One region of the Neobacillus sp. B4I6 genome, then DNA from elsewhere that is predicted to be linked to it. Evidence: a T-box and tRNA genes for the amino acid it is inferred to sense, from the RefSeq annotation. Region 1 holds a T-box; the other regions hold tRNA genes.
What was found. A T-box is a leader RNA that pairs with one kind of tRNA and senses whether it is charged. The one in region 1 lies ahead of pheS (phenylalanine--tRNA ligase subunit alpha), so its partner is inferred to be a tRNA-Phe.

Region 1 (10,456 bases):
TAATCCATCTGTAAGAAGCATGTTCAAAAAGTCTCTGACATAAACCTTTAAACCTACACTTAGCTTTGCAAGTTCCTTTGTTTCTTCTGCCGAAATACTTTCTAAATTTGGTATGTTTTTAATAACTTCGGAAGCCTCTCCTTTTGTAAACATGATAAAACTGTTCATTCGAGATTGGTGGAACCTTTTATAAAAATCAATAATATTAGATACTCCCTTCCTAGCTAAAGCCTCACCGATCAATAAGATCCTGCTTTGAGAAAAGAATACACGTCTTGATAGCTTCAGTTGTAAATTTCGGTAAGCTTCAGAAACGGTCACACCTTTCTCTGAAATGACAAATGTACTGCGTTCTTTTCCTCCTCCATTACTTCCTCCAGAGGGTCCTAACTTAGTTGGTATGGCTACTTGAAGGGTTAAGCGAATCATATCGTCTTCAACAAGGTCTAATCCAATCGCGGTAACTATGGCAATATCATTCACTTCAATCCGGTTCCAACAACCTGTAAGCAAAAAAACGTTTATGCCGACTATTAGCAGCTTTCTAATCGCTTTCATAATCCCATCCCGTCCTTTTAAAACGAACTAGTATTTACGGTTTCGGGAACCTAATCTCTTCAAATTCCTTTTTCCTGTTTGTTCTGGGCGTTCATTCATCTTCCACCAAGGAACACGAATAAAAACGTCTTTAAGGTTGTTAAAATTAAGTGGGGCGACAGGGGCCAAATAAGGAACACCAAAGGAACGAAGTTGAACAAGGTGAACTAAAATAAAGAAAACTCCTAACAAGATCCCATAAAACCCTAACGTTGCGGATAAAAAAATCATTAAAAACCGAAGGATCCGAATAGCTCCTGTTAAGGTATAACTAGGAAACATAAATGATGCAATGCCTGTAGTGGATACAACGATGACTAATGGAGCAGAAACAATTCCTGCCTCAACAGCTGCTTGGCCGATTACTAATGCCCCAACAATACTAACGGTTGATCCAATTGGACGCGGCAATCGTAACCCTGCTTCACGCAATACTTCAAAGGTTATTTCCATTAATAGGGCTTCGATAACCGCTGGAAAGGGCACCGTTTCCCGTGAAGCCGCAACACTAAACAAAAGATTGGTTGGCAGTAATTCCTGATGGAAGGTAGTCACAGCAATATAAATGGAGGGAAATAATAGTGCAACCAATAAAAATAGATAGCGGATGAATCGAATAAATGTTGCCACGATAAACTTTCCATAATAGTCTTCAGGAGAACTCATCATTTGAAAAAAAGTCACAGGAACAACAAGAGCAAAAGGGCTATTTTCAACGATAATCCCAATCCTGCCTTCAAGAAGGTTACCGACCACTCGATCTGGTCGTTCAGTTTGCAATATTCGCGGAAACACTGAGAAAGGATGATCCTCAATAAGCTCCACAATGTAGCAGCTGTCCTCAATCGCATCGATATTAATCTGGTTTAATCTACTGCGAACTTCTTCCACGATTGAATGCTGTGCAATCCCATCAAGATAAGTAATGACTACTTCGGTTTGGGAAAGGTTCCCGATTTTTATACTTTCGAATTTAAGTTTAGTTGTTTTTAAGCGTCTTCGAATCATGCTTGTATTGGTTCGGATATTTTCAGTAAAGCCTTCTCTTGGTCCTAAAACGACTGCTTCGGATAGAGGTTCTTCAATTGAGCGCTTTTCCCATGCTTGTTCACTAATAAAAAGGAATTGTTTAAATCCATTAATCAGTAAAACGGTGTCACCTAACAAAATATGATTAATCACTTCCTGGATTGTTTCTCCTTGTTTTACTTGAGCTGAACTTAGTTCTTCTACTATGGTGCCAATTGTCGGTTTAGGGTTATTTAGGAATGCATCATTGTTTTTGACTAAAGGAGTTATGACATTTAATTCAATTCTTTCTATACCCACTAGTCCATCGAGATAAAAAATCATAGCCGAGTATGTAGAGCATATTTCAAGCTCACGATATCTAAAATCTGAAGCCCCTTCAAAATACTTCCTTACCTGTAATCTTCCTGAAGAAACCCTGATAATTGATCGTTTCCTTTTTCCTCCTGAATTTTGTCTCGGTTTTGATTTTGGATAGTCGAATTTAATTTTTTAATTCGTCTTAAATTTCTCAATGAACGTACCACCCTTATTGATTAAGTGAGACTATAGATGGCCCAATTTTTTACGAATCATTGCGATGAAAAGTAATAAAATTGGCACCATGATTTGTAATAGAGTCATAAAATATGGAACATAAAACTTAAATCCAAAAACTAAATGTTCAACATAATTAGGTGAGCTTATGAGCGATAAGGGGGTAATAATTAACCCTAGTGCAATCAATACGGAACGAGTTTGTTTTAACTTGAATAATTGAGAAATAGCAATGGAAGCACCGAATGTAAATCCTCCCACCTTAAAAAATACTCCTGCTACCATCATTAAAATAACTAGGGCATCAAACCGCTCAAGAAAGTCTGCAACAGAAACCATTTGAGTTGCAGCAAGCAGTGTAAAAAGGTCCTGGCTGTAAATTTCCGGTCCTAATGTAGAAATCATCATAATAGAATTAACTGTTAACAGGATTCCTCCGATAACTAGACTGGACAATCCTATCTTTCTTATATTTTGTTTATTACTTAGAAAAGGAAAAAACATCATAATGACAACGGTTTCGCCAAATGGGAAGTTTATGGCTTTTGGAACTGCTTTTTTCAATAGGGGCGTTACACCATTACCTAATAGGAGTTAGATTTTTTACATCAAATGGATCAACACTTAGTAATAGAAGCCAAATCAGGATAAGAGCAAAAATATATATAGGAAAGACGATTTCCGCCATTCGCCCCAAAGTCTCTACTCCGCCCAGCAAGCAATATATCATTAACACCATAAAACTTCCTATTACCACTAAGATTGGGGTTTCAGTTAGGATGGTTGAGACAATCAGATCCCCCAATTCTCTGCACGCTCTTGCAGCAGAATAGGTAAAATGCGCAATATAAAGCAGGATAATGGGATAGGAAAGAAACCTTCCGATTATCTTTGGAAGCATCTGAACGAGTGTATCCCCTGAATAATAGGTTGATAATTGCGTATAAACAACCATTAATAATAGACTGGATACCATTCCGATTAAGATATAGATCCATGCATCCTGCTTCGTGTCTGCCCCTAATCCCAAAATCATCGCGGTGCCTAATACATAGCCTGCCATTAAATAAAAAAGCTGGATTGCACTGATTTTTTCCTTAATCATTAATTTATCTCCCTTTTGCAGTAAAAAAGGCTTATGACATACAAAAGCAAACCCGTCCTTAACAAAGTATTCCTTTTTACTTAATATTCTCCATAAAGATACATGTTATCCATGAAGACTAGATTCCGTGAACCTCTTAAAGAATCAAAGGATGCTGAGTTATTTAAACCAATCAGAGCGAAATTTGTAACTTTACAATTTACTTCTGTATAATAAAATTGTACCTATACAAAGGGGGCGAAATAATGGAAAAACTAGATGAAACCTTGACGATGTTAAAAGAGTTAACTGATGCCAGGGGGATTCCCGGCAATGAGCGTGAAGTTCGCGAGGTCATGGAAAAATACATAGCTCCATTCGCTGATGAAATCACAACCGATGGACTTGGCAGTTTGATTGCTCAAAAGGTAGGTAAAGAGGGCGGCCCGAAAATCATGGTGGCTGGTCACTTAGATGAAGTCGGGTTTATGATTACTCAAATCGATGACAAAGGTTTCCTTCGTTTTCAAACGGTTGGCGGCTGGTGGGGGCAGGTAATGCTTGCACAGCGTGTGACGATTGTTACAAGAAAAGGAGATGTAACCGGGATTATCGGTTCTAAGCCTCCGCATATTTTATCACCGGAAGCTCGTAAGAAACCGGTTGAAATTAAAGACATGTTTATTGATATTGGTGCATCTAGCCGTGAGGAAGCCACTGAATGGGGCGTTCGTCCAGGCGATATGGTTGTGCCATATTTTGAATTTACAGTGATGAACAATGAAAAAATGCTATTAGCCAAGGCTTGGGATAACCGGATTGGCTGTGCAATTGCCATTGATGTCCTGAAACAATTAAAGGGTGTAGATCATCCGAACGTTGTTTATGGGGTAGGTAATGTTCAAGAAGAGGTAGGGTTGCGCGGTGCTAAGACAGCCACTGCAAAAATCAAACCGGATATCGGCTTTGCTGTTGATGTCGGTATTGCCGGAGATACACCTGGAATTTCGGAAAGAGAAGCAATGAGTAAGATGGGGAAGGGACCACAAGTTGTTATCTATGATGCCTCACTAGTAGCGCATAAAGGTTTACGTGATTTAGTGACCGATACAGCCGATGAATTGAACATCCCTTATCAATTCGAGTCCATTCCTGGCGGTGGTACAGATGCAGGGTCAATCCACTTGACACATCATGGGGTTCCGGCGCTTCCGATTACGATTGCGACGCGCTATATTCATTCACATGCGGCTATGCTCCATCGTGATGATTATGAAAACGCAGTGAAGTTGATTGTCGAAGTTATTAAGCGCTTAGACCGAGAGACTGTTGATAAAATTACGTTTGAATAACTTTTTGTGGGGTCCCCGGATGAACTTTGCCGGGGATTTTTTTAAATAAAAAACTGCCGATGGGTAATCGGCAGCTTCAACAAATGATTACTTTAACCCGCTTTCAAGGGTTGTAAGCATTTCTTTTTTCTCATCTTCGGATGAATTTTTCCAAATGATTTCAAATAAAACACCAAGACCTGGGAGCATTTTTTCTTCCCCATTTTGAATGGCATCAACAATGGTATCTTCTAATTGATCTTGTGTATTTCCCGAAACATTGTGAACAATGGCATTACGTAAATTTAAATTCATGTATATGCACTCCTTTTTATCCTGTATTTCTTAAATAGTTTTTCTACTTTTGGTTTTATTATGTATTTTTATTAGGCTATAATTAAAAAATCATCGTAATTGTAAAAGGAGAGCGGGTTTTGAAATATATTGAATCGATAAATAACCCTAAAGTAAAACAGTGGAAAAAGCTTTTAACCAAAAAAGAACGGGATAAGTCAGGAACATTTTTAGTTGAAGGCTTTCATTTAGTGGAGGAAGCGCTAAAACAAGGAGAGCAAATTGTAGAAATCATAGTTTCTGAAAAAGTAGATTTACCTTCCCGCTTCGATACTGGTTCGACGCCAGTAATACAAGTCACGGAAGAGATATCGAATGCATTAACAGATACAGAGGCACCACAAGGAGTTTATGGGGTTTGCCAAATAGCAAATGCTGAAGTGGTAGATGCCAAGACCTTCCTATTTATTGATGCCGTTCAGGACCCAGGAAATCTCGGAACAATGATTCGCACAGCAGATGCAGCAGGGATCGACGCCGTTGTGGTAGGACGGGGAAGTGTGGATATTTACAACTCAAAGGTCCTTAGGTCGGCACAAGGAAGCCATTTTCACCTTCCGATAATAAGAGGCGACCTTCATGAATGGATGGACAAACTCCAGGAAAAAAATATTCCTGTATACGGTACAGCACTTGAAGGGGCATCTGCATATACTGACATTTCCACAGGTGATTCGTTTGCCCTGATCGTTGGAAACGAAGGGAATGGCGTCGGGAAAGACATACTCTCAAGCACCACAGCCAACCTGTATATCCCGATTTACGGCAAAAGTGAATCCTTGAATGTTGCCGTTGCAACAGGGATTCTGCTCTATTATTTGAAAAAATAGGCGGAAACTAGTTTGACCTTTACAGGGAAATTATTATATAATAATGAACAATATTGAATATTAAAGAACGATGACGGAGAAAAGTACCTTATTTAGTGACCATTTAGGGAGAAAGTGCCGCGACTGAAAGCACTTTTATGGAAAGGATAAGCGAAGTTCACCTCCTGAGTTGGCATCGGGACCATTTTCGCGAACGAAAATGTAAAGATGCACCGGCAGATGCCGTTATCCGAATGAAGCGAACACAATGTTTCTTTACATAACGTGTTTACAAGGGTGGTACCGCGAACTATAAACCTCGTCCCTTTCCAGGGATGGGGTTTTTTTGTTTTTTCATTGGTGCCTGACACCGATCAACTGATTAATATTAAGGAGGAATTGACATGCAAGAACGTTTAAAGGAATTGCAGGAAGAGGCTATTCAAAAAATTGAACAGTCGGTAAGCTTAAAAGAATTAAATGACATTCGTGTTGCCTACCTAGGTAAAAAGGGCCCAATCACGGAAGTACTACGCGGAATGGGAAAGCTTTCTGCTGAGGAGCGTCCAGTTATGGGGGCATTAGCAAACGAAGTCCGTGAAGCGATTGCCGTTAAAATTGAAGCCAAACATACGGGGTTAGAAGAGGCGGCTGTTTTAGAAAAATTAGCTTCTGAAAGCATCGATGTTACCCTCCCAGGACGACCAGTTAAGGTTGGAAACCACCATCCACTGACAAGAATCATCGAAGAAATTGAGGATTTATTCATTGGTATGGGGTATCAGGTAGCGGAAGGTCCTGAAGTAGAGCAGGATTATTATAACTTCGAAGCGCTTAATTTACCGAAGGGGCACCCGGCCCGCGACATGCAGGACTCTTTCTATATCACAGAAGATATCCTGCTCCGTACCCATACATCACCTGTTCAAGCTCGTACGATGGAAAAGCACCAAGGCAAGGGTCCTATCAAAATTATCTGCCCAGGAAAGGTGTACCGTCGTGATAATGATGATGCGACACACTCCCATCAATTTATGCAAATCGAAGGTCTTGTGGTCGGTGAGAACATCCGCATGAGTGACCTAAAAGGAACATTAGAAGTTTTTGCGAAAAAAATGTTCGGCGAAGATCGTGAAATCCGCCTGCGTCCAAGCTTTTTCCCATTTACTGAACCTTCAGTAGAAATGGATATTTCTTGTAAAATCTGCGGCGGTCATGGCTGCAGCGTTTGTAAGCGAACAGGCTGGATCGAAATTCTCGGTGCCGGTATGGTCCATCCTAACGTTCTTGAGATGGCTGGATATGACTCTAAAAAATACACTGGCTTTGCTTTCGGTATGGGACCAGAGCGGATTGCGATGTTAAAGTACGGTGTGGATGATATCAGACATTTCTATACAAATGATGTTCGTTTCTTAAAACAATTTTCAAAACACGAGTGAAACTGAATGCTTCAACCCAAGCCGTTGAAGCTTGATAAAAATAAAGGAGGATGACGACATGTTCGTTTCATATAAATGGCTCCAGGATTATATTGATTTAACTGGAGTAACTGCATCTGAATTAGCTGAAAAAATTACAAAAAGCGGTATTGAGGTCGAAGGAGTAGAAATCCTTAACGACGGCATCCAAGGTGTAGTCGTTGGTCATGTCCTTGAACGCGAGCAGCACCCAAATGCTGATAAATTAAGTAAGTGTCTTGTTGATGTAGGCGGGGAACAACCGGTCCAAATTATTTGCGGTGCTCCGAATGTGGCCCAAGGTCAAAAGGTTGCAGTGGCCACAGTTGGTGCAGTTCTTCCAGGTAATTTTAAAATTAAACGGGCGAAACTACGCGGCGAAGAATCGAACGGAATGATTTGTTCGCTTACTGAGTTAGGGATGGAAGGAAAAGTTGTACCGAAAGAATATTCTGAGGGAATCTTTGTTTTTCCAGCGGATGCTGAAGTGGGTGTTGATGCACTTGCCATGTTAAATCGTGACGATGAGATCCTTGAGTTGAGCTTGACTCCAAATCGTGCGGATTGCTTAAGTATGCTAGGAGTTGCCTATGAAGTGGCGGCGATCCTTGGGAGAGAGGTTAAACTTCCGGAAACGAATCTTCAGTCTGCAACTGAAAAAGCATCTGATTATGTGAAAATTGTCGTTGAGGCAAAAGAAGATAACCCATTATATGTGGCAAAAATCATTAAAAATGTAAAAATCGGTCCATCACCTTTATGGATGCAAACGCGCTTGATGTCAGCAGGAATTCGTCCGCACAATAACGTGGTTGATATTACTAACTATATTCTTCTTGAATACGGTCAGCCGCTCCATGCGTTTGATTATGACCGCTTAGGTTCAAAAGAAATCCTTGTCCGCCGTGCAGCAGATGGGGAGAAATTTGTCACGCTCGATGATGCAGAACGCACACTTACAGCTGATCATTTAGTCATTACAAATGGAACTGAACCTGTTGCCCTAGCTGGTGTTATGGGGGGAGCAAATTCAGAAGTAATTTCAGACACAACGACTGTTTTACTTGAATCAGCTTACTTTAACGGGGCTACGATCAGAAAAGCTTCGAAAGAGCATGGTTTAAGAAGTGAAGCGAGCGCTCGATTTGAAAAAGGTGTCGACCCGAATCGTGTTCGTGCTGCCGGAGAGCGTGCCGCCTATCTAATGGCAAAATACGCAGGCGGTGAAGTATTAGAAGGTGCTGCTGAAGCAGACACAATGACGGTTGAGCCGGCAGTTGTTTCGATTACTTTAGAAAAAATCAATCGTGTCCTTGGCACAGACCTTGTGATGAAGGACGTGAAGGAAATCTTTGATCGTCTTCAATTCGGTGTAAGTATCGAAGAAGATACCATCACCGTAACGGCACCGACACGCCGCGGAGATATTAAGATAGAAGAAGATTTACTGGAAGAAGTAGCCCGCCTTTTTGGTTATGATAATATTCCAAAAACGTTGCCGATTGGATCAACTACACCAGGTGGTTTGTCTGAGTATCAGAAAAAGCGCCGTGTGGTTCGTCAATATCTTGAGGGAGCAGGCTTATACCAAGCTGTTACGTATTCACTGACAAGTGAGGAAAAGGCAGCCCAATTTGCACTTGAGAAACGTGATACAATCCGTCTCGCGATGCCAATGAGTGAAGAGCGCAGCATCCTTCGTTTGAGCATCATGCCACAACTTTTGGAAGTATTAAAATATAACAGTGCTCGCCAAAACGATAGTTTGGGTGTATATGAAACAGGTGCGGTGTTCTTAGCAAATGGCATAGACACTCTTCCAACTGAAAAAGAACATTTAGCAGCAGCCGTTACCGGGCTTTGGTCCAGTCATTCTTGGCAAGGGGAGAAGAAGGCTGTTGACTTCTTCGTTGTTAAAGGCATTTTAGAAGGAATGTTTGCTAAGCTTGGCTTACTTGAACAAGTTCAATTTGTTCAAGCACAGATAGATGGTATGCACCCTGGCCGTACAGCGGAAATTCACCTAAACGGTGAGAAAATCGGCTTTATCGGGCAAGTCCACCCAACGGTTCAAAAAGAGCTGGATTTGAAAGATACCTACGTATTTGAACTTTCATTAAAAGCAGTACTTGAAGCAGAAACACCAGCATTACAGTACGAAGCCATCCCGCGCTTCCCGTCGATCACAAGAGACATTGCCCTTGTGGTAAACAGAGAAACGGTGTCAGGCACCCTAAAGGAAATTATTTTAACAAATGGTGCACCGCTCTTGAAAGAGGTTAACGTGTTTGATTTATATGAGGGAGACAAGATGGAAGAGGGCATGAAATCGATCGCGTTCTCTTTGAAATATGTTGATCCAGTGCGTACGTTGACTGATGAAGAGGTAACGAAGGTTCATGAGAAAGTGCTTAATACCTTGAAAGAAAAGGCAGGAGCCGTTCTAAGAGGTTAAATTAATAGAAGCCAGCCCGAATGTGTAGATTTTCGGGCTGGCTTTTTTGTATGTCTGAGGGATTAAAAAAAATCGCTAAAAATCACAAAAAGAGGTTGCACCAAAGGACAACCTCCTTCAAATTCCGCATTAAATTATATTTTCTCAAAAATGGAGTCATAGTTTTTCGCTAAGACCATGTCTAAATCGGTCAATCCGCCTGCATTCCAGGAGGTTAGTCTTAGTGTCACTAATTTATAATCGATCGCAATAAATGGGTGATGATTTTTTTCTTCCGAGAGCTGGGCAATGACATTCACGAACGCCACGCCTTGTAAAAACTCACGGAAGCGGTACTTTTTCACGATGAATTTTCCGTCCAGTTTCCAGCCTGATAATCCCGCAACAGCGGAAGTAATCTCCGCCTCACTTAGTCGATTTGCCACCACTATCCCTCCAAAAACCGATTCTATATATCTATTCTATTCGTAACAACTCCAAAAAACATGTCATTTTCGTTTTTTATTAACAAGTGCCGTCGCTTTGTCGGTATTAGCGAAGTGGAGCTTAACAAAAGATGGGAGGATGTCGCGGCCTTTGCTCATAATCAGCTTGGCTGCAGCTACATCCACCTGTGCCCCGGCACCTTTTGGGATCTTAAAGCCGGCCGCCTCGCTAAGTTTATCGATATATTGGATAAAGGCATAGCGGGCGAGAATACTTGCAGCAGCGACTGCCAAATGGATACCTTCAGCTTTCGTACTAAAATAAACATTCTCTTTGGCAATTGCTTTTTGGCTTTTTAAATGCTGAAAATAGGT
Region 2 (10,456 bases), 5.4 Mb from region 1:
CAGAAAGCCACGGCTAACTACGTGCCAGCAGCCGCGGTAATACGTAGGTGGCAAGCGTTGTCCGGAATTATTGGGCGTAAAGCGCGCGCAGGCGGTCCTTTAAGTCTGATGTGAAAGCCCACGGCTCAACCGTGGAGGGTCATTGGAAACTGGGGGACTTGAGTGCAGAAGAGGAAAGCGGAATTCCACGTGTAGCGGTGAAATGCGTAGAGATGTGGAGGAACACCAGTGGCGAAGGCGGCTTTCTGGTCTGTAACTGACGCTGAGGCGCGAAAGCGTGGGGAGCAAACAGGATTAGATACCCTGGTAGTCCACGCCGTAAACGATGAGTGCTAAGTGTTAGGGGGTTTCCGCCCCTTAGTGCTGCAGCTAACGCATTAAGCACTCCGCCTGGGGAGTACGGCCGCAAGGCTGAAACTCAAAGGAATTGACGGGGGCCCGCACAAGCGGTGGAGCATGTGGTTTAATTCGAAGCAACGCGAAGAACCTTACCAGGTCTTGACATCCTCTGACACTCCTAGAGATAGGAATTTCCCCTTCGGGGGACAGAGTGACAGGTGGTGCATGGTTGTCGTCAGCTCGTGTCGTGAGATGTTGGGTTAAGTCCCGCAACGAGCGCAACCCTTGATCTTAGTTGCCAGCATTCAGTTGGGCACTCTAAGGTGACTGCCGGTGACAAACCGGAGGAAGGTGGGGATGACGTCAAATCATCATGCCCCTTATGACCTGGGCTACACACGTGCTACAATGGATGGTACAAAGGGCTGCAAGACCGCGAGGTTTAGCCAATCCCATAAAACCATTCTCAGTTCGGATTGCAGGCTGCAACTCGCCTGCATGAAGCCGGAATCGCTAGTAATCGCGGATCAGCATGCCGCGGTGAATACGTTCCCGGGCCTTGTACACACCGCCCGTCACACCACGAGAGTTTGTAACACCCGAAGTCGGTGGGGTAACCGCAAGGAGCCAGCCGCCTAAGGTGGGACAGATGATTGGGGTGAAGTCGTAACAAGGTAGCCGTATCGGAAGGTGCGGCTGGATCACCTCCTTTCTAAGGATAAAGCTGGACATATGAGCCAGACAAAACAGTTTGTTTGATTGACGTTTCTTGTTTGTTTAGTTTTGAGAGTGCAATTCTCTCAAGACACTTTCGTTCTTTGAAAACTAGATAATCGTAATGAAGAAGTCAATGTAAGAACCGAGTCAATGCCATTTTAGTTTTCTCTCTTATGTAAGTAAGAGAATAACCTTTTAGGTTAAGTTAGAAAGGGCGCACGGTGAATGCCTTGGCACTAGGAGCCGATGAAGGACGGGACTAACACCGATATGCTTCGGGGAGCTGTAAGTAAGCTTTGATCCGGAGATTTCCGAATGGGGGAACCCACTGTTCGTAATGGAACAGTATCTTTACCTGAATACATAGGGTATGGAAGGCATACCCGGGGAACTGAAACATCTAAGTACCCGGAGGAAGAGAAAGCAAACGCGATTCCCTGAGTAGCGGCGAGCGAAACGGGACATAGCCCAAACCAAGAGGCTTGCCTCTTGGGGTTGTAGGACACTCAACATGGAGTTACAAAGGAACGGGGTAGATGAAGCGACCTGGAAAGGTCCGTCATAGAAGGTAAAAACCCTGTAGTCGAAACTTCGTTCCCTCCTGAGTGGATCCTGAGTACGGCCGGACACGAGAAATCCGGTCGGAAGCAGGGAGGACCATCTCCCAAGGCTAAATACTCCCTAGTGACCGATAGTGAACCAGTACCGTGAGGGAAAGGTGAAAAGCACCCCGGAAGGGGAGTGAAATAGTTCCTGAAACCGTGTGCCTACAAGTAGTTAGAGCCCGTTAATGGGTGATAGCGTGCCTTTTGTAGAATGAACCGGCGAGTTACGATCCCATGCAAGGTTAAGTTGAAGAGACGGAGCCGCAGCGAAAGCGAGTCTGAATAGGGCGTATGAGTATGTGGTCGTAGACCCGAAACCAGGTGATCTACCCATGTCCAGGGTGAAGTCCAGGTAACACTGGATGGAGGCCCGAACCCACGCACGTTGAAAAGTGCGGGGATGAGGTGTGGGTAGCGGAGAAATTCCAATCGAACTTGGAGATAGCTGGTTCTCTCCGAAATAGCTTTAGGGCTAGCCTCACGTAGTAAGAGTCTTGGAGGTAGAGCACTGTTTGGACTAGGGGCCCTCATCGGGTTACCGAATTCAGACAAACTCCGAATGCCAAAGACTTATCCGTGGGAGTCAGACTGCGAGTGATAAGATCCGTAGTCAAAAGGGAAACAGCCCAGACCACCAGCTAAGGTCCCAAAGTATACGTTAAGTGGAAAAGGATGTGGAGTTGTTTAGACAACCAGGATGTTGGCTTAGAAGCAGCCACCATTTAAAGAGTGCGTAATAGCTCACTGGTCGAATGACTCTGCGCCGAAAATGTACCGGGGCTAAACGTATCACCGAAGCTGTGGATTGACATCTTAGATGTCAGTGGTAGGAGAGCGTTCTAAGGGCGTTGAAGCTAGACCGTAAGGACTGGTGGAGCGCTTAGAAGTGAGAATGCCGGTATGAGTAGCGAAAGATGAGTGAGAATCTCATCCACCGAATGCCTAAGGTTTCCTGAGGAAGGCTCGTCCGCTCAGGGTTAGTCGGGACCTAAGCCGAGGCCGAAAGGCGTAGGCGATGGACAACAGGTTGATATTCCTGTACCACCTCTTTATCGTTTGAGCAATGGGGGGACGCAGGAGGATAGGGTAAGCGCGCTGTTGGATATGCGCGTCTAAGCAGTTAGGCTGAGAAGTAGGCAAATCCGCTTCTCGCGAAGGCTGAGCTGTGACAGCGAGGGAAATTTAGTACCGAAGTTCCTGATTCCACACTGCCAAGAAAAGCCTCTAGCGAGATAAAAGGTGCCCGTACCGCAAACCGACACAGGTAGGCGAGGAGAGAATCCTAAGGTGAGCGAGAGAACTCTCGTTAAGGAACTCGGCAAAATGACCCCGTAACTTCGGGAGAAGGGGTGCTTTTTGAGGTGAATAGCCTCGAAGAGCCGCAGTGAATAGGCCCAGGCGACTGTTTAGCAAAAACACAGGTCTCTGCGAAGCCGCAAGGCGAAGTATAGGGGCTGACGCCTGCCCGGTGCTGGAAGGTTAAGAGGAGGGGTTAGCTCACGCGAAGCTCTGAATCGAAGCCCCAGTAAACGGCGGCCGTAACTATAACGGTCCTAAGGTAGCGAAATTCCTTGTCGGGTAAGTTCCGACCCGCACGAAAGGCGTAACGATCTGGGCACTGTCTCAACGAGAGACTCGGTGAAATTATAGTACCTGTGAAGATGCAGGTTACCCGCGACAGGACGGAAAGACCCCGTGGAGCTTTACTGTAGCCTGATATTGAATTTTGGTACAGCTTGTACAGGATAGGTAGGAGCCTGAGAAGCCGGAGCGCTAGCTTCGGTGGAGGCGTCGGTGGGATACTACCCTGGCTGTATTGAAATTCTAACCCGCACCCCTGATCGGGGTGGGAGACAGTGTCAGGTGGGCAGTTTGACTGGGGCGGTCGCCTCCTAAAGAGTAACGGAGGCGCCCAAAGGTTCCCTCAGAATGGTTGGAAATCATTCGCAGAGTGTAAAGGCACAAGGGAGCTTGACTGCGAGACCTACAAGTCGAGCAGGGACGAAAGTCGGGCTTAGTGATCCGGTGGTTCCGCATGGAAGGGCCATCGCTCAACGGATAAAAGCTACCCCGGGGATAACAGGCTTATCTCCCCCAAGAGTCCACATCGACGGGGAGGTTTGGCACCTCGATGTCGGCTCATCGCATCCTGGGGCTGTAGTCGGTCCCAAGGGTTGGGCTGTTCGCCCATTAAAGCGGTACGCGAGCTGGGTTCAGAACGTCGTGAGACAGTTCGGTCCCTATCCGTCGTGGGCGCAGGAAATTTGAGAGGAGCTGTCCTTAGTACGAGAGGACCGGGATGGACGCACCGCTGGTGTACCAGTTGTTCTGCCAAGGGCATCGCTGGGTAGCTATGTGCGGACGGGATAAGTGCTGAAAGCATCTAAGCATGAAGCCCCCCTCAAGATGAGATTTCCCATAGCGCAAGCTAGTAAGAACCCTGAAAGATGATCAGGTTGATAGGTCAGAGGTGGAAGCGTGGTAACATGTGGAGCTGACTGATACTAATCGTTCGAGGACTTAACCATATTTTTAAGGCACACTCGTTTTACAAACTTCTTCTGCATTATCTAGTTTTGAGGGAATGATACCTCAAAAAACAAGTCTGGCAGCAATGGCGAGAAGGTCACACCCGTTCCCATACCGAACACGGAAGTTAAGCTTCTCAGCGCCGATGGTAGTTGGGACACGCGTCCCTGTGAGAGTAGGACGTTGCCAGGCTTACCCTTTGGGTTTATTTTTTTGCCAACATTAAATATGGCCCCTTGGTCAAGCGGTTAAGACACCTCCCTTTCACGGAGGTAACACGGGTTCGAGTCCCGTAGGGGTCACCATATTTGGAGGATTAGCTCAGCTGGGAGAGCATCTGCCTTACAAGCAGAGGGTCGGCGGTTCGATCCCGTCATCCTCCACCATATTTACCTTTCATACTTTACGCCGGGGTAGCTCAATTGGTAGAGCAACTGACTTGTAATCAGTAGGTTGGGGGTTCAAGTCCTCTCGCCGGCACCATTTTTCTTTCATCTTATGATGAGCCATTAGCTCAGTTGGTAGAGCATCTGACTTTTAATCAGAGGGTCGAAGGTTCGAGTCCTTCATGGCTCACCATTTTAAATGAATATGCGGGTGTGGCGGAATTGGCAGACGCACCAGACTTAGGATCTGGCGCCGCAAGGCGTGGGGGTTCGACTCCCTTCACCCGCACCATTTAATTTTCATATGCGGAAGTAGTTCAGTGGTAGAACATCACCTTGCCAAGGTGGGGGTCGCGGGTTCGAATCCCGTCTTCCGCTCCAATTGTTTTAAGCCGGGGTGGCGGAACTGGCAGACGCACAGGACTTAAAATCCTGCGGTAGGTGACTACCGTACCGGTTCGATTCCGGTCCTCGGCACCATTTAAGTTCATTAATTTCATATGCGCCCTTAGCTCAGCTGGATAGAGTGTTTGACTACGAATCAAAAGGTCGGGAGTTCGAATCTCTCAGGGCGCACTTTAACGGGAAGTAGCTCAGCTTGGTAGAGCACTTGGTTTGGGACCAAGGGGTCGCAGGTTCGAATCCTGTCTTCCCGACCATTCTTTACTTATAACTTTATGGGGCCTTAGCTCAGCTGGGAGAGCGCCTGCTTTGCACGCAGGAGGTCAGCGGTTCGATCCCGCTAGGCTCCACTTATTCGGAGGAATACCCAAGTTTGGCTGAAGGGATCGGTCTTGAAAACCGACAGGCGGGTCATACCGCGCGGGGGTTCGAATCCCTCTTCCTCCTCCATATTTTTTATTAAAATAAATGATTTCTATTGTCGCGGGGTGGAGCAACGAGCATTGCTTCATGAATAATCTGCGAGTTGTATCAATCGAGCTGCTGCTTGCATATGCTTTCTGAGATTGATACAGTCCATGGAAAATTGAGCATGGACAAAACTTTATAATTTCTATTGTCGCGGGGTGGAGCAGTCTGGTAGCTCGTCGGGCTCATAACCCGAAGGTCGCAGGTTCAAATCCTGTCCCCGCAATATGGTCCGGTAGTTCAGTTGGTTAGAATGCCTGCCTGTCACGCAGGAGGTCGCGGGTTCGAGTCCCGTCCGGACCGCCATTTTTATCCCAGTAGGTTAACTACTGTTATTATAGATTTTTTTTTTTTTAGAAAAATATATATTCTAGGCTCAGTCGGTAGAGCAGATTGTTTACATCACTGAAAAACATCTGCGGCAATCTGCGAGAAAGTACGTGAGTTCTTTCGAGCAAAGGACGTGCAGAATTAAGTTTAGGAAACCATCCTAATTACGGCTCAGTAGCTCAGTCGGTAGAGCAAAGGACTGAAAATCCTTGTGTCGGCGGTTCGATTCCGTCCTGAGCCATCGTTAAATTTAGAACTCTATTAGTCTTATATGGAGGGGTAGCGAAGTGGCTAAACGCGGCGGACTGTAAATCCGCTCCCTCAGGGTTCGGCGGTTCGAATCCGTCCCCCTCCACCATAGTAGTTAGGCAGCATAGCCAAGTGGTAAGGCAGAGGTCTGCAAAACCTTTATCCCCGGTTCAAATCCGGGTGTTGCCTCCAAATTTTTAATGCGGGTGTAGTTTAGTGGTAAAACCTCAGCCTTCCAAGCTGATGATGAGAGTTCGATTCTCTTCACCCGCTCCAAATTGGGCCTATAGCTCAGCTGGTTAGAGCGCACGCCTGATAAGCGTGAGGTCGATGGTTCGAGTCCATTTAGGCCCACTATACTAATTTATATTTTATTATTCCGCAGTAGCTCAGTGGTAGAGCTATCGGCTGTTAACCGATCGGTCGTAGGTTCGAGTCCTACCTGCGGAGCCACTTTTTTAAACCGAAGGGACGGTTCGCTTGTTCCTTTTTTATACAAACCACCTTTTAAAAAAGATTTTATTTTTTAAAGGTGGTTTTTCTGCGTCTAATAGAGATAAAATTCCTACAGATAGGAACTAACTACAAAATTATGGATACTTACTACATATTTTGGGGAATTTACAACACCTGTACGGATACTTACAACATAATTACAGACACTTACTACATATTTAATAAAACTTACGACATTTGCTGGATAAAAATTGGTAATTCGTTTAAGGCAGAAGATATTTACTACCTATTTTTGGTGACTTATACCGCCGCAGTAATAGGTATAGCCACGATTCCTGGTTCAGCAATTAATCATGGCTCCTTTTTAAAAGTGTCATGTTGAGGACAGTTTTCGACATTCTTCACAGGCATTTGGAGTACTAAATCTAGTAATGGAGCGGTCTGAGGCTACTTTTAATTAAACGTTTGGATAGTATCAAAAAGCCGTGATTTTCATAGAATCATGGAGGTTTGGGAGAAACTGATCTGTTTTTGTAGAAAGGTGGGTTATTTCCTGCGGAATGTTCAAACGCATCTCGACAATCTACATGCAAGAGTTGTAAGGAAATTCTTTTATTTCAGTACTTCCAGCTATTTCAATCAAACGTTTAATTAGTATAGCTTATAGGGTATTTAGTTGAAAGAGTGTCGTTTCGTGACGCTAGCGGTTTGATCGCTATTTTCCCCCCCTTTTTTTCTTACATTTTTCAACATTAATTATATGAATTGGGAAGGATGCTTCGATATATATCAAGGATTTAGGCGATTTTAATCAAACGTTTGATTAGTTAGGAAACTTGGGAGAAAAGGGGGAGATTTGTCAGTTCATAAAGACCCGAGGTCGGTTCTTGGAGGTTGTGGGAACCATCGCTGAGGACATTGAAACTTCCTGAAGCATTATTTCTGCTGCTTAGCTATGAAAAGGTGCTTTCTTAATTCAGGTGCCAGTCGCTGAGCGATAAAGATATAAAAACCATGCTGCTTTTTACCAGCATGGTTTTTAGACTATGGTTCGGAGTATTATTCCTCGAACGCTTCCATCAATTCCCGTAAATCTTTGATGGCTAGTTTTACACTCTCTTTTTTATTTTCATGCACTCCAGTTCCTAATAATTCATCGTGTTGAGGGAAGGAATTATTCGCTAAGCTTTTGTAGCCCTCTGGAACTGTGAATATTTCTACAGTGATCGTAAATCCCAGGCTTATATAGATTTTTATAATTTCTAGTTCTTCATTTTTAACTTTTGTTACAATTCTCATATGATAATCATCTCCAGATAGAAAGCAATCAAATTCATAGATTTAGATTTTATATATTTATATTTACTTAAACTAGTATACGCTAAAATCCTACCCTATTTCCAGTGCCTGTTAGGCCATGATATTTGTTGAAGACTGCAAGTGGCCAGGGTTTTGGTTGTTGATTTAAAAAGATAAGATATTGTTATCTCAAGAAATAGTTTTAAGGAAGTGAACTTCCCTAAAAAAAGAAAAACTTTCTGTTGCATTTGTAAATTGGAGATGTTATGATAGCTAAGTTGCTTTTAACGGCGGTTTTAATAGTTAAAAGTGAAAACAAAAAAGTTATATTATTATATTGACATAGTAATTGAGATTCGATATAATAATAAATGTCGCTTCTGACATGATAGATTGTTCTTTGAAAACTAAACAAACAAAAACGTTCAAACAAACAAAAAATATCGTGTTTCTTCTATTAATATGGAGAACATGAGCCAACGTAACAAAATGAGCTAATCAACTTTCTTGGAGAGTTTGATCCTGGCTCAGGACGAACGCTGGCGGCGTGCCTAATACATGCAAGTCGAGCGAATCAATAGGAGCTTGCTCCTGTTGGTTAGCGGCGGACGGGTGAGTAACACGTGGGCAACCTGCCTGTAAGACTGGGATAACACCGGGAAACCGGTGCTAATACCGGATAATCCTTTTCCTCTCATGAGGAAAAGCTGAAAGTCGGTTTCGGCTGACACTTACAGATGGGCCCGCGGCGCATTAGCTAGTTGGTGAGGTAACGGCTCACCAAGGCGACGATGCGTAGCCGACCTGAGAGGGTGATCGGCCACACTGGGACTGAGACACGGCCCAGACTCCTACGGGAGGCAGCAGTAGGGAATCTTCCACAATGGACGAAAGTCTGATGGAGCAACGCCGCGTGAGCGATGAAGGCCTTCGGGTCGTAAAGCTCTGTTGTTAGGGAAGAACAAGTACCGGAGTAACTGCCGGTACCTTGACGGTACCTAACCAGAAAGCCACGGCTAACTACGTGCCAGCAGCCGCGGTAATACGTAGGTGGCAAGCGTTGTCCGGAATTATTGGGCGTAAAGCGCGCGCAGGCGGTCCTTTAAGTCTGATGTGAAAGCCCACGGCTCAACCGTGGAGGGTCATTGGAAACTGGGGGACTTGAGTGCAGAAGAGGAAAGCGGAATTCCACGTGTAGCGGTGAAATGCGTAGAGATGTGGAGGAACACCAGTGGCGAAGGCGGCTTTCTGGTCTGTAACTGACGCTGAGGCGCGAAAGCGTGGGGAGCAAACAGGATTAGATACCCTGGTAGTCCACGCCGTAAACGATGAGTGCTAAGTGTTAGGGGGTTTCCGCCCCTTAGTGCTGCAGCTAACGCATTAAGCACTCCGCCTGGGGAGTACGGCCGCAAGGCTGAAACTCAAAGGAATTGACGGGGGCCCGCACAAGCGGTGGAGCATGTGGTTTAATTCGAAGCAACGCGAAGAACCTTACCAGGTCTTGACATCCTCTGACACTCCTAGAGATAGGAATTTCCCCTTCGGGGGACAGAGTGACAGGTGGTGCATGGTTGTCGTCAGCTCGTGTCGTGAGATGTTGGGTTAAGTCCCGCAACGAGCGCAACCCTTGATCTTAGTTGCCAGCATTTAGTTGGGCACTCTAAGGTGACTGCCGGTGACAAACCGGAGGAAGGTGGGGATGACGTCAAATCATCATGCCCCTTATGACCTGGGCTACACACGTGCTACAATGGATGGTACAAAGGGCTGCAAGACCGCGAGGTTTAGCCAATCCCATAAAACCATTCTCAGTTCGGATTGCAGGCTGCAACTCGCCTGCATGAAGCCGGAATCGCTAGTAATCGCGGATCAGCATGCCGCGGTGAATACGTTCCCGGGCCTTGTACACACCGCCCGTCACACCACGAGAGTTTGTAACACCCGAAGTCGGTGGGGTAACCGTAAGGAGCCAGCCGCCTAAGGTGGGACAGATGATTGGGGTGAAGTCGTAACAAGGTAGCCGTATCGGAAGGTGCGGCTGGATCACCTCCTTTCTAAGGATAAAGCTGGACATATGAGCCAGACAAAACAGTTTGTTTGATTGACGTTTCTTGTTTGTTTAGTTTTGAGAGTGCAATTCTCTCAAGACACTTTCGTTCTTTGAAAACTAGATAATCGTAATGAAGAAGTCAATGTAAGAACCGAGTCAATGCCATTTTAGTTTTCTCTCTTATGTAAGTAAGAGAATAACCTTTTAGGTTAAGTTAGAAAGGGCGCACGGTGAATGCCTTGGCACTAGGAGCCGATGAAGGACGGGACTAACACCGATATGCTTCGGGGAGCTGTAAGTAAGCTTTGATCCGGAGATTTCCGAATGGGGGAACCCACTGTTCGTAATGGAACAGTATCTTTACCTGAATACATAGGGTATGGAAGGCATACCCGGGGAACTGAAACATCTAAGTACCCGGAGGAAGAGAAAGCAAACGCGATTCCCTGAGTAGCGGCGAGCGAAACGGGACATAGCCCAAACCAAGAGGCTTGCCTCTTGGGGTTGTAGGACACTCAACATGGAGTTACAAAGGAACGGGGTAGATGAAGCGACCTGGAAAGGTCCGTCATAGAAGGTAAAAACCCTGTAGTCGAAACTTCGTTCCCTCCTGAGTGGATCCTGAG
Region 3 (10,456 bases), 170 kb from region 1:
TTTGATGATTATCAGCAGTATATGTTTGATATATTAATGGGTCGGAAACAGGATTATAGAAATCTTCATCAATCCCATTTAAAATCCCAATTAAGTCATCATTTCTTTCTCTTAAGAGACCGTCTAACTTTTCACCAAATACAGGTGTTTGAATTTCTTCTTTATAGGTTGGGCTAACTGTCGTAATTTTGTCTGCAGATACAAGAGCACCCTTCATATAATTGATATTTCCGAAAAACTCTAAGTGACCAGTGTGAAAGGCATTGTAATCCATTCCTAACAAGTCTCCCAAGACCTCTTTTGGAAAGATCCCTTGGAATTGAAGATTATGAATCGTAAAAACAGTACGCATTAAGCCGTAACCTTTTCTTTTATAATATTCAGTTCGTAACAGAAAAGGAATCATCGCCGTGTGCCAGTCATGGCAATGTAACACATCTGGAAAAAAGTTTAGCTGGGCAAGTGTGTCTAAGACAGCCCTATTAAAATAAGCGAATCTTTCCCCATCATCAAAATATCCATATAAATTTTCTCGTTTAAAGTAGTATTCATTATCGACGAAATAAAATGTAACTCCCTGGTGTGTGAGCTCTTCAATTCCGCAATACTGATTTCTCCAGCCAACAGAAACAGTAAATTCTTTAACCTTTTTCATCTCACTCTTAAATTCTTCTGAAATTGTTCCGTATTTAGGTAGAATAACTCTGACATCAGTTCCCAAACTCTTTAATTCTTTTGGAAGGGAACCAGCAACATCGGCAAGTCCTCCCGATTTTGCAAATGGTCCACATTCCGAAACGGCAAATAGTACTTTCACGAGTTCATCAACGCTCCTTGTTTTGTCCCTTTACGAACCACAAATGGTGACCCCGCTGTTCCAGTTAAGTGAGTTCCTGCTTCAACTTTCACATCTTTATCTAAAATAACGGAATCTAGATAACAATTATCTTCGATCTGGCACTTTTGCATAATGATACAGTTCTTAATAACTGCACCTTTTCCAATCTTTACACCTCGGGATATAATACTATTTTCTACTGAACCGCTAATTAAACATCCATTGGCAATCATTGCATTTTTTACAACAGACCCTTTAATATATTTCGTTGGCGGCTCATCCTTTACCTTAGTGAAAATCGGCTGTTCTTTAATAAAAAGTTTTTTCCAAACATCCGACTTTAGCAAATTCATACTAGTAGAAAAATAGTTTTCGATCGAATCTATCATCACGGAATAACCGTCATATTCATAGTTACAAATCGAGTAAAGATTTTCAATATCATTTACAACATCCTTCATACAGGTATACCCTGTTTCATTACGCGTTTCAATCAGCTTAATAAGTAGGGATGTTTTGATTAAGTACATCTCCATCGAAGCTCCATCCTTCTGATGGATTTCGGTAATGTCACATCTTGAATTGCTGTGCCAATCTAAGATTGGTCTAAAGTTCATATTAAAAACCGTATAGCAATTGGAAATAATCGAATACTCTTGCGTGCTGCGATAAAAGAAGTCTAAATTTGCTGCAAAATTCTCAAACGAACCAATTGTATTTCCATCATAATCAACTATTGGAGATGGGAAAAAGAAAAGGCCATCCCGTTTTCGATTCAAATCCCAGTTTTTCCCTGAACCTAGATGATCCATTAGTGAACGGTACTGCATTTTTGGAAATATTGCCACACTTCGAATACCTGAATTCACCATATTCGATAGCACAAAATCAATAATACGATATCTTCCTGCAAAAGGCAGGGCAGCAAGTGCGCGATGTGTTAATAAATCTTCCAAATCTTCATGGTATGTGGTGGCATCAATGACTCCTAGTAGCTTTTTTTCCAATCCAAGTCCCTCCTGTATTATATTAAAAAGCAGGGTATAACCCGCTTAACATTTCATTAGTAACTAGAATAATCTCTTCATCGAACGAGCGGATAACAGTCCCGTCAGGTACATTCACGTCAGAAGGTACAATGGCTCTTTCAATCAAACAATTATTACCAATGATCGCATCCGGCATAATGACCGACTCTAAAATAGTTGATCCTTTTCCAACAGTAACCCCTTGAAAAAGAACAGATTTCACTACTTCCCCTTCTATTGTACATCCCTCATTAATAAGTGACTCTTTAACCACCGCACTCGGCGAAATATATTGTGGCGGCTGATTCGGGTTAACTGAATAAATCCTCCATCCGTGGTCAAACAAATCTAAGTCACATTCTTCTCTTAGTAGATCCATATTAGCTTCCCAGAGGCTTTGGACCGTACCGACGTCTTTCCAATAGCCTTTAAATGGATAAGCAAACAATTTTTTATTTTCCTCTAAAAGCATCGGAATCACATCTTTACCAAAATCATGACTCGATTCAGGAACACGGTCATCCATTTCTAAATATTCTTTAAGTATATTCCAGTTAAAAATATAAATGCCCATCGAAGCAAGATTATTTTTTGGATTCGCTGGTTTTTCGTCAAAATCGACAATTCTTAGCTCTTCGTCTGTATCCATGATTCCAAAACGACTGGCTTCATTCCAAGGAACTTCTATTAAAGAAATAGTTACGTCAGCCCTTTTTTCAATATGATATTCAAGCATGCTCTCATAGTTCATTTTGTAAATATGGTCACCTGATAGGATTAGCACATATTCTGGCTGGTATTGTTTAAGGTAATTAAGGTTTTGATAAATCGCACTTGCAGTGCCTGTATACCATTTTACTTCGGAAGATTCAGCATACGGTGGTAATACAGTTACCCCGCCATCCTTTCGGTCAAGATCCCATGCACTTCCAATCCCAATATAGGAATTTAATAACAATGGTTGGTATTGTGTTAATACCCCAACCGTATCGATGCCAGAATTGGCGCAATTGCTCAATGCAAAATCAATAATTCGATATTTACCTCCAAAAGGAACAGCTGGTTTCGCTAGATCCTTTGTCAGCGAATTAAGCCTACTTCCTTTCCCTCCTGCTAATAACATGGCTACGCACTTCTTCTTTGCCATTTCCTTTTCGCTCCTTCCTCTTTTTAACTGGTCTGATGATTTGAAATCCAAATGGGGGAATTGCTAGATTTAATGAAAATGGCTGGCCATGGAATGGTTCTTCTTCTGCAATAATAGTCTTTTTATTAACCAATCCAGCTCCACCGTATTCTATATGATCACTATTGAAAATTTCTCGATACTCACCGGATTTAGGAACACCAATTTTATACATTGGGTAATTGACACCAGTAAAATTACAAATAACCACTAATGTTTCTTCAGACTTTTTTCCTTTTCTCATAAAAGAGAAAACAGATTGGTGGCTATTATTGGCATCAATCCATTCGAATCCGTCCTGTAAATGATCGAGTTCATATAGTGCCTTTGAACGTTTATAGAATTTAGTTAAAAACTTTACGTAGGCATTTAATTTTTGATGCATCTCATAGTCCATTAAGTTCCAATCGAGCTGTTCTTTATCTTTCCATTCAGAAAACTGGCCCAGTTCAAAACCCATAAATAAAAGTTTTTTTCCAGGATGAGCAAACATATACCCTAGCAAAAGTCTAAGTTGTGCAAATTTCTCCCAATAATCGCCTGGCATCTTATCGAGCAGTGATTTTTTTCCATGTACCACTTCATCGTGAGAAAATGGCAGCATAAAGTTTTCTAAAAAGGCATATAAAAATGAAAACGTTACATTAGAATGAACATGTGAGCGCGAGTAAGGTGGAGTTTCCATATATTCAAGCATGTCATTCATCCAGCCCATATTCCATTTATAATCAAAGCCAAGCCCACCGTATGCAACTGGTGTTGTGACATTAGGAAATTCTGTTGAATCCTCACCAATCATTAAAAAGTGTGGTTCATACTCATGAACATGTTGGTTTAGTTTTTTCAAAAAGTTAATTCCAAATGGGTTTTCACGCTTTTCATTTGAGCCATTCGGCCAGTAAATGATATTAGCTACTGCGTCCATTCGGAAACCATCAATATGGAAATAGTCAATCCAAAACTGGGCATTTGAGATTAGAAAACTTTGTACCTCTCCTTTTCCAAGGTCAAAGTTGGCCGTTCCCCAAACAGCATTCTCTCTGTCGCTAGCTGTGCTATAGGAATAAATATGAGTCCCATCAAAACGGTAAAGGCCATGAGCGTCCTTGCAAAAATGACCAGGCACCCAATCAAGAATAACCCCAATACCATTTTGATGAATCAGATCAACAAATTCTCTAAATTCATCTGGTGTCCCATACCTGGATGTAACAGAAAAGTAACCTGTTCCTTGATAACCCCATGAGGCATCGAGAGGGTGTTCGACTAGAGGTAATAACTCTATATGTGTAAATCCGTGCTCAATTACATATGGAATAAGTTCCAATGCCAATTCTTTATAATTTAGATATTCGCCGTCTTCCTTATTTTTCCATGAACCCAAATGCAATTCATAAATTACCACTGGCTCAGAAAGGAGGTTCTTTTTTCCTCTTCGATTCATCCAATGATTGTCTTGCCACTCATAATGGTTTAACGAATAAACAATAGAAGCTGTATTCGGTCTTATTTCAGAATAAAAAGCAAATGGATCTGATTTTAGCAGCCTCTCACCAGAATGTGTGATAATTTCATACTTATAAAGCTTCCCTGTTAGATCCCTATTAACAATCAGAATCCAAACTCCCTCATCATTAACCTTTTGCAATTCATACCCTTCACCATTCCAGTTATTAAAATCCCCCGCAAGCCTAACCTGCATTGCATTAGGGGCCCATACGCAAAATCGTGTATAAACCTTATCGGAATTCTTAAAGATATGAGCGCCAAAAAGCTGATGACTTTGGAAAAAATTTCCCTCGTGAAATAAATGTAACTGATAGTCAGTCGGAAAAAACGTATTCACTGTCATGGCTCTCCTCATTCCCAATGAAAATATGTATTTCAAAGACCAATTATAATGGCTATTAATCAATATTCCTCATAAAACTTTTTTATCTTTTCTGACAATAGCTGAGGCTATATGCCATAAAAACCTAAGGTGCGACAAGTTTCGACACTATACACCAATTTTTCTATCAGTAATCGCCAAAAATATATAAATTTTTTTTAGTTTTTTTATCATTTTCATTCAAAAATGTTATTTGAATGATAGTTCAAAATTAGGGGAAATTGTTGCAAATGTAAGCGTTATCAAGGCTTTCACTAAGGAGAGGAGGTCGCTAAAAGTTATATCAATATAAAGATCCTTGTATAAAAGGCGTCCTCGTTTGGTTCTAAGAATTTGGACATTCAAGCGGATTTATTGGTTTTGACATCTCATGGAAAAAGCGGAGAGTTTCTGTAAAATGGAGCCAAAGGGACTTATTGGCGTCAATAGTTCGATAAAAAGTCTTTAAAATGTATCCAATAGCTCTTTGAAATCATAAACGTAATCTATATCTTTCTTTCTTTAATAGATCAAAAAAAAACTGATAACATATTGTTATCAGTTTTTTTTATGACCCCTACGGGACTCGAACCCGTGTTACCTCCGTGAAAGGGAGGTGTCTTAACCGCTTGACCAAGGGGCCTTAATATATGGCGGAGAAGGAGGGATTTGAACCCTCGCGCCGGTCACCCGACCTACACCCTTAGCAGGGGCGCCTCTTCAGCCACTTGAGTACTTCCCCGTTTGGCTCCGCAGGTAGGACTCGAACCTACGACCGATCGGTTAACAGCCGATAGCTCTACCACTGAGCTACTGCGGAACAATTAAAGTTGCTGCTGTGAAAAGATATATGGTGGGCCTAAATGGACTCGAACCATCGACCTCACGCTTATCAGGCGTGCGCTCTAACCAGCTGAGCTATAGGCCCATAAATTGGAGCGGGTGAAGAGAATCGAACTCTCATCATCAGCTTGGAAGGCTGAGGTTTTACCACTAAACTACACCCGCATATAATAGATTTATTATGGGGCGACTGATGGGAATCGAACCCACGAATGCCTGAACCACAATCAGGTGCGTTAACCACTTCGCCACAATCGCCACAATAAAAACTCTATTTAATTAAAATGGTGGCTCAGGACGGAATCGAACCGCCGACACAAGGATTTTCAGTCCTTTGCTCTACCGACTGAGCTACTGAGCCATATTACTTTGCCAAATGAAAATGGCGGTCTGGACGGGACTCGAACCCGCGACCTCCTGCGTGACAGGCAGGCATTCTAACCAACTGAACTACCAGACCAATTGCGGGGACAGGATTTGAACCTGCGACCTTCGGGTTATGAGCCCGACGAGCTACCAGACTGCTCCACCCCGCGACAATAGAAATTATTATTTTAGTGAAAAATATGGAGGAGGAAGAGGGATTCGAACCCCCGCGCGGTATGACCCGCCTGTCGGTTTTCAAGACCGATCCCTTCAGCCAAACTTGGGTATTCCTCCGTGTTAACTATGAAACTAATGGTGGACCTTGTAGGACTCGAACCTACGACCGGACGGTTATGAGCCGTCTGCTCTAACCAGCTGAGCTAAAGGTCCAAATTAAAATACATCTTTAAAATATTTGGTAGCGGCGGAGGGGATCGAACCCCCGACCTTACGGGTATGAACCGTACGCTCTAGCCAGCTGAGCTACACCGCCAAATATACAATTTAATTATGGTGGAGCCTAGCGGGATCGAACCGCTGACCTCCTGCGTGCAAAGCAGGCGCTCTCCCAGCTGAGCTAAGGCCCCATAAGAAGTAAGAAGAATGGTCGGGAAGACAGGATTCGAACCTGCGACCCCTTGGTCCCAAACCAAGTGCTCTACCAAGCTGAGCTACTTCCCGTTAAAGTGCGCCCTGAGAGATTCGAACTCCCGACCTTTTGATTCGTAGTCAAACACTCTATCCAGCTGAGCTAAGGGCGCATATAAATTTAATGAACTAAAATGGTGCCGAGGACCGGAATCGAACCGGTACGGTAGTCACCTACCGCAGGATTTTAAGTCCTGTGCGTCTGCCAGTTCCGCCACCCCGGCTTAAAATAATTGGAGCGGAAGACGGGATTCGAACCCGCGACCCCCACCTTGGCAAGGTGATGTTCTACCACTGAACTACTTCCGCATATGAAAATTAAATGGTGCGGGTGAAGGGAGTCGAACCCCCACGCCTTGCGGCGCCAGATCCTAAGTCTGGTGCGTCTGCCAATTCCGCCACACCCGCATATTCATTTAAAATGGTGAGCCATGAAGGACTCGAACCTTCGACCCTCTGATTAAAAGTCAGATGCTCTACCAACTGAGCTAATGGCTCATCGTAAGATGATTTTCTAATCTTTTATTAGCGTAAGTCAGATGCTCAAAAGAACTTACGTTCTTTCTCGCAGATTGCCCGCAGAAGCTCCTTCAATGAAGTACGCAATCTGCTCTACCAACTGAGCTAATGGCTCATACAAAGGTGCCGGCGAGAGGACTTGAACCCCCAACCTACTGATTACAAGTCAGTTGCTCTACCAATTGAGCTACCCCGGCAAATAGTTTGGAATAATATTTATAGGTAAATATGGTGGAGGATGACGGGCTCGAACCGCCGACCCTCTGCTTGTAAGGCAGATGCTCTCCCAGCTGAGCTAATCCTCCATATTTACAGCCTGGCAACGTCCTACTCTCACAGGGACGCGTGTCCCAACTACCATCGGCGCTGAGAAGCTTAACTTCCGTGTTCGGTATGGGAACGGGTGTGACCTTCTCGCCATTATTGCCAGACCATTTATTCGACACTATTTTATTATAATGTCTTTTTCATATTTTTCAAGAGGAAAATTATTTTTTTTCATTCCCTCAAAACTAGATAATGCTGAAGAAGTTGTAAAAACGAGTATGCCTTAAAAATTGGTTAAGTCCTCGAACGATTAGTATCAGTCAGCTCCACATGTTACCACGCTTCCACCTCTGACCTATCAACCTGATCATCTTTCAGGGTTCTTACTAGCTTGCGCTATGGGAAATCTCATCTTGAGGGGGGCTTCATGCTTAGATGCTTTCAGCACTTATCCCGTCCGCACATAGCTACCCAGCGATGCCCTTGGCAGAACAACTGGTACACCAGCGGTGCGTCCATCCCGGTCCTCTCGTACTAAGGACAGCTCCTCTCAAATTTCCTGCGCCCACGACGGATAGGGACCGAACTGTCTCACGACGTTCTGAACCCAGCTCGCGTACCGCTTTAATGGGCGAACAGCCCAACCCTTGGGACCGACTACAGCCCCAGGATGCGATGAGCCGACATCGAGGTGCCAAACCTCCCCGTCGATGTGGACTCTTGGGGGAGATAAGCCTGTTATCCCCGGGGTAGCTTTTATCCGTTGAGCGATGGCCCTTCCATGCGGAACCACCGGATCACTAAGCCCGACTTTCGTCCCTGCTCGACTTGTAGGTCTCGCAGTCAAGCTCCCTTGTGCCTTTACACTCTGCGAATGATTTCCAACCATTCTGAGGGAACCTTTGGGCGCCTCCGTTACTCTTTAGGAGGCGACCGCCCCAGTCAAACTGCCCACCTGACACTGTCTCCCACCCCGATCAGGGGTGCGGGTTAGAATTTCAATACAGCCAGGGTAGTATCCCACCGACGCCTCCACCGAAGCTAGCGCTCCGGCTTCTCAGGCTCCTACCTATCCTGTACAAGCTGTACCAAAATTCAATATCAGGCTACAGTAAAGCTCCACGGGGTCTTTCCGTCCTGTCGCGGGTAACCTGCATCTTCACAGGTACTATAATTTCACCGAGTCTCTCGTTGAGACAGTGCCCAGATCGTTACGCCTTTCGTGCGGGTCGGAACTTACCCGACAAGGAATTTCGCTACCTTAGGACCGTTATAGTTACGGCCGCCGTTTACTGGGGCTTCGATTCAGAGCTTCGCTTAGCAGCTAACCCCTCCTCTTAACCTTCCAGCACCGGGCAGGCGTCAGCCCCTATACTTCGCCTTGCGGCTTCGCAGAGACCTGTGTTTTTGCTAAACAGTCGCCTGGGCCTATTCACTGCGGCTCTTCGAGGCTATTCACCTCAAAAAGCACCCCTTCTCCCGAAGTTACGGGGTCATTTTGCCGAGTTCCTTAACGAGAGTTCTCTCGCTCACCTTAGGATTCTCTCCTCGCCTACCTGTGTCGGTTTGCGGTACGGGCACCTTTTATCTCGCTAGAGGCTTTTCTTGGCAGTGTGGAATCAGGAACTTCGGTACTAAATTTCCCTCGCTATCACAGCTCAGCCTTCGCGAGAAGCGGATTTGCCTACTTCTCAGCCTAACTGCTTAGACGCGCATATCCAACAGCGCGCTTACCCTATCCTCCTGCGTCCCCCCATTGCTCAAACGATAAAGAGGTGGTACAGGAATATCAACCTGTTGTCCATCGCCTACGCCTTTCGGCCTCGGCTTAGGTCCCGACTAACCCTGAGCGGACGAGCCTTCCTCAGGAAACCTTAGGCATTCGGTGGATGAGATTCTCACTCATCTTTCGCTACTCATACCGGCATTCTCACTTCTAAGCGCTCCACCAGTCCTTACGGTCTAGCTTCAACGCCCTTAGAACGCTCTCCTACCACTGACATCAGAGATGTCAATCCACAGCTTCGGTGATACGTTTAGCCCCGGTACATTTTCGGCGCAGAGTCATTCGACCAGTGAGCTATTACGCACTCTTTAAATGGTGGCTGCTTCTAAGCCAACATCCTGGTTGTCTAAACAACTCCACATCCTTTTCCACTTAACGTATACTTTGGGACCTTAGCTGGTGGTCTGGGCTGTTTCCCTTTTGACTACGGATCTTATCACTCGCAGTCTGACTCCCACGGATAAGTCTTTGGCATTCGGAGTTTGTCTGAATTCGGTAACCCGATGAGGGCCCCTAGTCCAAACAGTGCTCTACCTCCAAGACTCTTACTACGTGAGGCTAGCCCTAAAGCTATTTCGGAGAGAACCAGCTATCTCCAAGTTCGATTGGAATTTCTCCGCTACCCACACCTCATCCCCGCACTTTTCAACGTGCGTGGGTTCGGGCCTCCATCCAGTGTTACCTGGACTTCACCCTGGACATGGGTAGATCACCTGGTTTCGGGTCTACGACCACATACTCATACGCCCTATTCAGACTCGCTTTCGCTGCGGCTCCGTCTCTTCAACTTAACCTTGCATGGGATCGTAACTCGCCGGTTCATTCTACAAAAGGCACGCTATCACCCATTAACGGGCTCTAACTACTTGTAGGCACACGGTTTCAGGAACTATTTCACTCCCCTTCCGGGGTGCTTTTCACCTTTCCCTCACGGTACTGGTTCACTATCGGTCACTAGGGAGTATTTAGCCTTGGGAGATGGTCCTCCCTGCTTCCGACCGGATTTCTCGTGTCCGGCCGTACTCAGGATCCACTCAGGAGGGAACGAAGTTTCGACTACAGGGTTTTTACCTTCTATGACGGACCTTTCCAGGTCGCTTCATCT

Region 2: it encodes a tRNA-Phe, which carries the amino acid that the T-box ahead of pheS (phenylalanine--tRNA ligase subunit alpha) is inferred to sense. The anticodon was not compared.
Region 3: it encodes a tRNA-Phe, which carries the amino acid that the T-box ahead of pheS (phenylalanine--tRNA ligase subunit alpha) is inferred to sense. The anticodon was not compared.

Annotation. Positions count from the first base shown of each region.
Region 1 is NZ_JBNPWB010000002.1:316,914-327,369, forward strand. Features, by position in the region: gene QF028_RS03365 (Ger(x)C family spore germination protein) at 1-558, opposite strand, end outside; gene QF028_RS03370 (spore germination protein) at 586-2,115, opposite strand; partial or broken gene QF028_RS03375 (GerAB/ArcD/ProY family transporter) at 2,173-3,268, opposite strand; gene QF028_RS03380 (M42 family metallopeptidase) at 3,514-4,599, shown strand; gene sspI (small acid-soluble spore protein SspI) at 4,687-4,893, opposite strand; gene QF028_RS03390 (TrmH family RNA methyltransferase) at 5,013-5,762, shown strand; T-box leader at 5,824-6,071, shown strand; gene pheS (phenylalanine--tRNA ligase subunit alpha) at 6,146-7,183, shown strand; gene pheT (phenylalanine--tRNA ligase subunit beta) at 7,242-9,656, shown strand; gene QF028_RS03405 (4a-hydroxytetrahydrobiopterin dehydratase) at 9,791-10,081, opposite strand; gene rnhC (ribonuclease HIII) at 10,145-10,456, opposite strand, start outside.
Region 2 is NZ_JBNPWB010000002.1:5,711,128-5,721,583, forward strand. Features, by position in the region: rRNA gene QF028_RS30350 (16S ribosomal RNA) at 1-1,051, shown strand, start outside; rRNA gene QF028_RS30355 (23S ribosomal RNA) at 1,255-4,189, shown strand; rRNA gene rrf (5S ribosomal RNA) at 4,266-4,382, shown strand; tRNA gene QF028_RS30365 (tRNA-Glu) at 4,421-4,495, shown strand; tRNA gene QF028_RS30370 (tRNA-Val) at 4,501-4,576, shown strand; tRNA gene QF028_RS30375 (tRNA-Thr) at 4,598-4,673, shown strand; tRNA gene QF028_RS30380 (tRNA-Lys) at 4,694-4,769, shown strand; tRNA gene QF028_RS30385 (tRNA-Leu) at 4,784-4,868, shown strand; tRNA gene QF028_RS30390 (tRNA-Gly) at 4,883-4,957, shown strand; tRNA gene QF028_RS30395 (tRNA-Leu) at 4,968-5,056, shown strand; tRNA gene QF028_RS30400 (tRNA-Arg) at 5,079-5,152, shown strand; tRNA gene QF028_RS30405 (tRNA-Pro) at 5,159-5,235, shown strand; tRNA gene QF028_RS30410 (tRNA-Ala) at 5,256-5,328, shown strand; tRNA gene QF028_RS30415 (tRNA-Ser) at 5,336-5,428, shown strand; tRNA gene QF028_RS30420 (tRNA-Met) at 5,599-5,672, shown strand; tRNA gene QF028_RS30425 (tRNA-Asp) at 5,676-5,752, shown strand; tRNA gene QF028_RS30430 (tRNA-Phe) at 5,945-6,017, shown strand; tRNA gene QF028_RS30435 (tRNA-Tyr) at 6,050-6,134, shown strand; tRNA gene QF028_RS30440 (tRNA-Cys) at 6,144-6,217, shown strand; tRNA gene QF028_RS30445 (tRNA-Gly) at 6,228-6,301, shown strand; tRNA gene QF028_RS30450 (tRNA-Ile) at 6,306-6,379, shown strand; tRNA gene QF028_RS30455 (tRNA-Asn) at 6,404-6,478, shown strand; gene QF028_RS30460 (hypothetical protein) at 7,541-7,780, opposite strand; rRNA gene QF028_RS30465 (16S ribosomal RNA) at 8,285-9,834, shown strand; rRNA gene QF028_RS30470 (23S ribosomal RNA) at 10,038-10,456, shown strand, end outside.
Region 3 is NZ_JBNPWB010000002.1:148,545-159,000, reverse strand. Features, by position in the region: gene glgA (glycogen synthase GlgA) at 1-817, opposite strand, end outside; gene QF028_RS02585 (sugar phosphate nucleotidyltransferase) at 814-1,845, opposite strand; gene QF028_RS02580 (glucose-1-phosphate adenylyltransferase) at 1,868-3,013, opposite strand; gene glgB (1,4-alpha-glucan branching protein GlgB) at 2,961-4,904, opposite strand; tRNA gene QF028_RS02570 (tRNA-Glu) at 5,494-5,565, opposite strand; tRNA gene QF028_RS02565 (tRNA-Ser) at 5,574-5,664, opposite strand; tRNA gene QF028_RS02560 (tRNA-Asn) at 5,668-5,742, opposite strand; tRNA gene QF028_RS02555 (tRNA-Ile) at 5,774-5,850, opposite strand; tRNA gene QF028_RS02550 (tRNA-Gly) at 5,857-5,930, opposite strand; tRNA gene QF028_RS02545 (tRNA-His) at 5,948-6,023, opposite strand; tRNA gene QF028_RS02540 (tRNA-Phe) at 6,051-6,126, opposite strand; tRNA gene QF028_RS02535 (tRNA-Asp) at 6,149-6,225, opposite strand; tRNA gene QF028_RS02530 (tRNA-Met) at 6,228-6,301, opposite strand; tRNA gene QF028_RS02525 (tRNA-Ser) at 6,333-6,425, opposite strand; tRNA gene QF028_RS02520 (tRNA-Ile) at 6,445-6,521, opposite strand; tRNA gene QF028_RS02515 (tRNA-Met) at 6,548-6,624, opposite strand; tRNA gene QF028_RS02510 (tRNA-Ala) at 6,643-6,718, opposite strand; tRNA gene QF028_RS02505 (tRNA-Pro) at 6,736-6,812, opposite strand; tRNA gene QF028_RS02500 (tRNA-Arg) at 6,819-6,892, opposite strand; tRNA gene QF028_RS02495 (tRNA-Leu) at 6,915-7,003, opposite strand; tRNA gene QF028_RS02490 (tRNA-Gly) at 7,014-7,088, opposite strand; tRNA gene QF028_RS02485 (tRNA-Leu) at 7,103-7,187, opposite strand; tRNA gene QF028_RS02480 (tRNA-Lys) at 7,202-7,277, opposite strand; tRNA gene QF028_RS02475 (tRNA-Thr) at 7,423-7,495, opposite strand; tRNA gene QF028_RS02470 (tRNA-Val) at 7,528-7,603, opposite strand; rRNA gene rrf (5S ribosomal RNA) at 7,613-7,729, opposite strand; rRNA gene QF028_RS02460 (23S ribosomal RNA) at 7,856-10,456, opposite strand, start outside.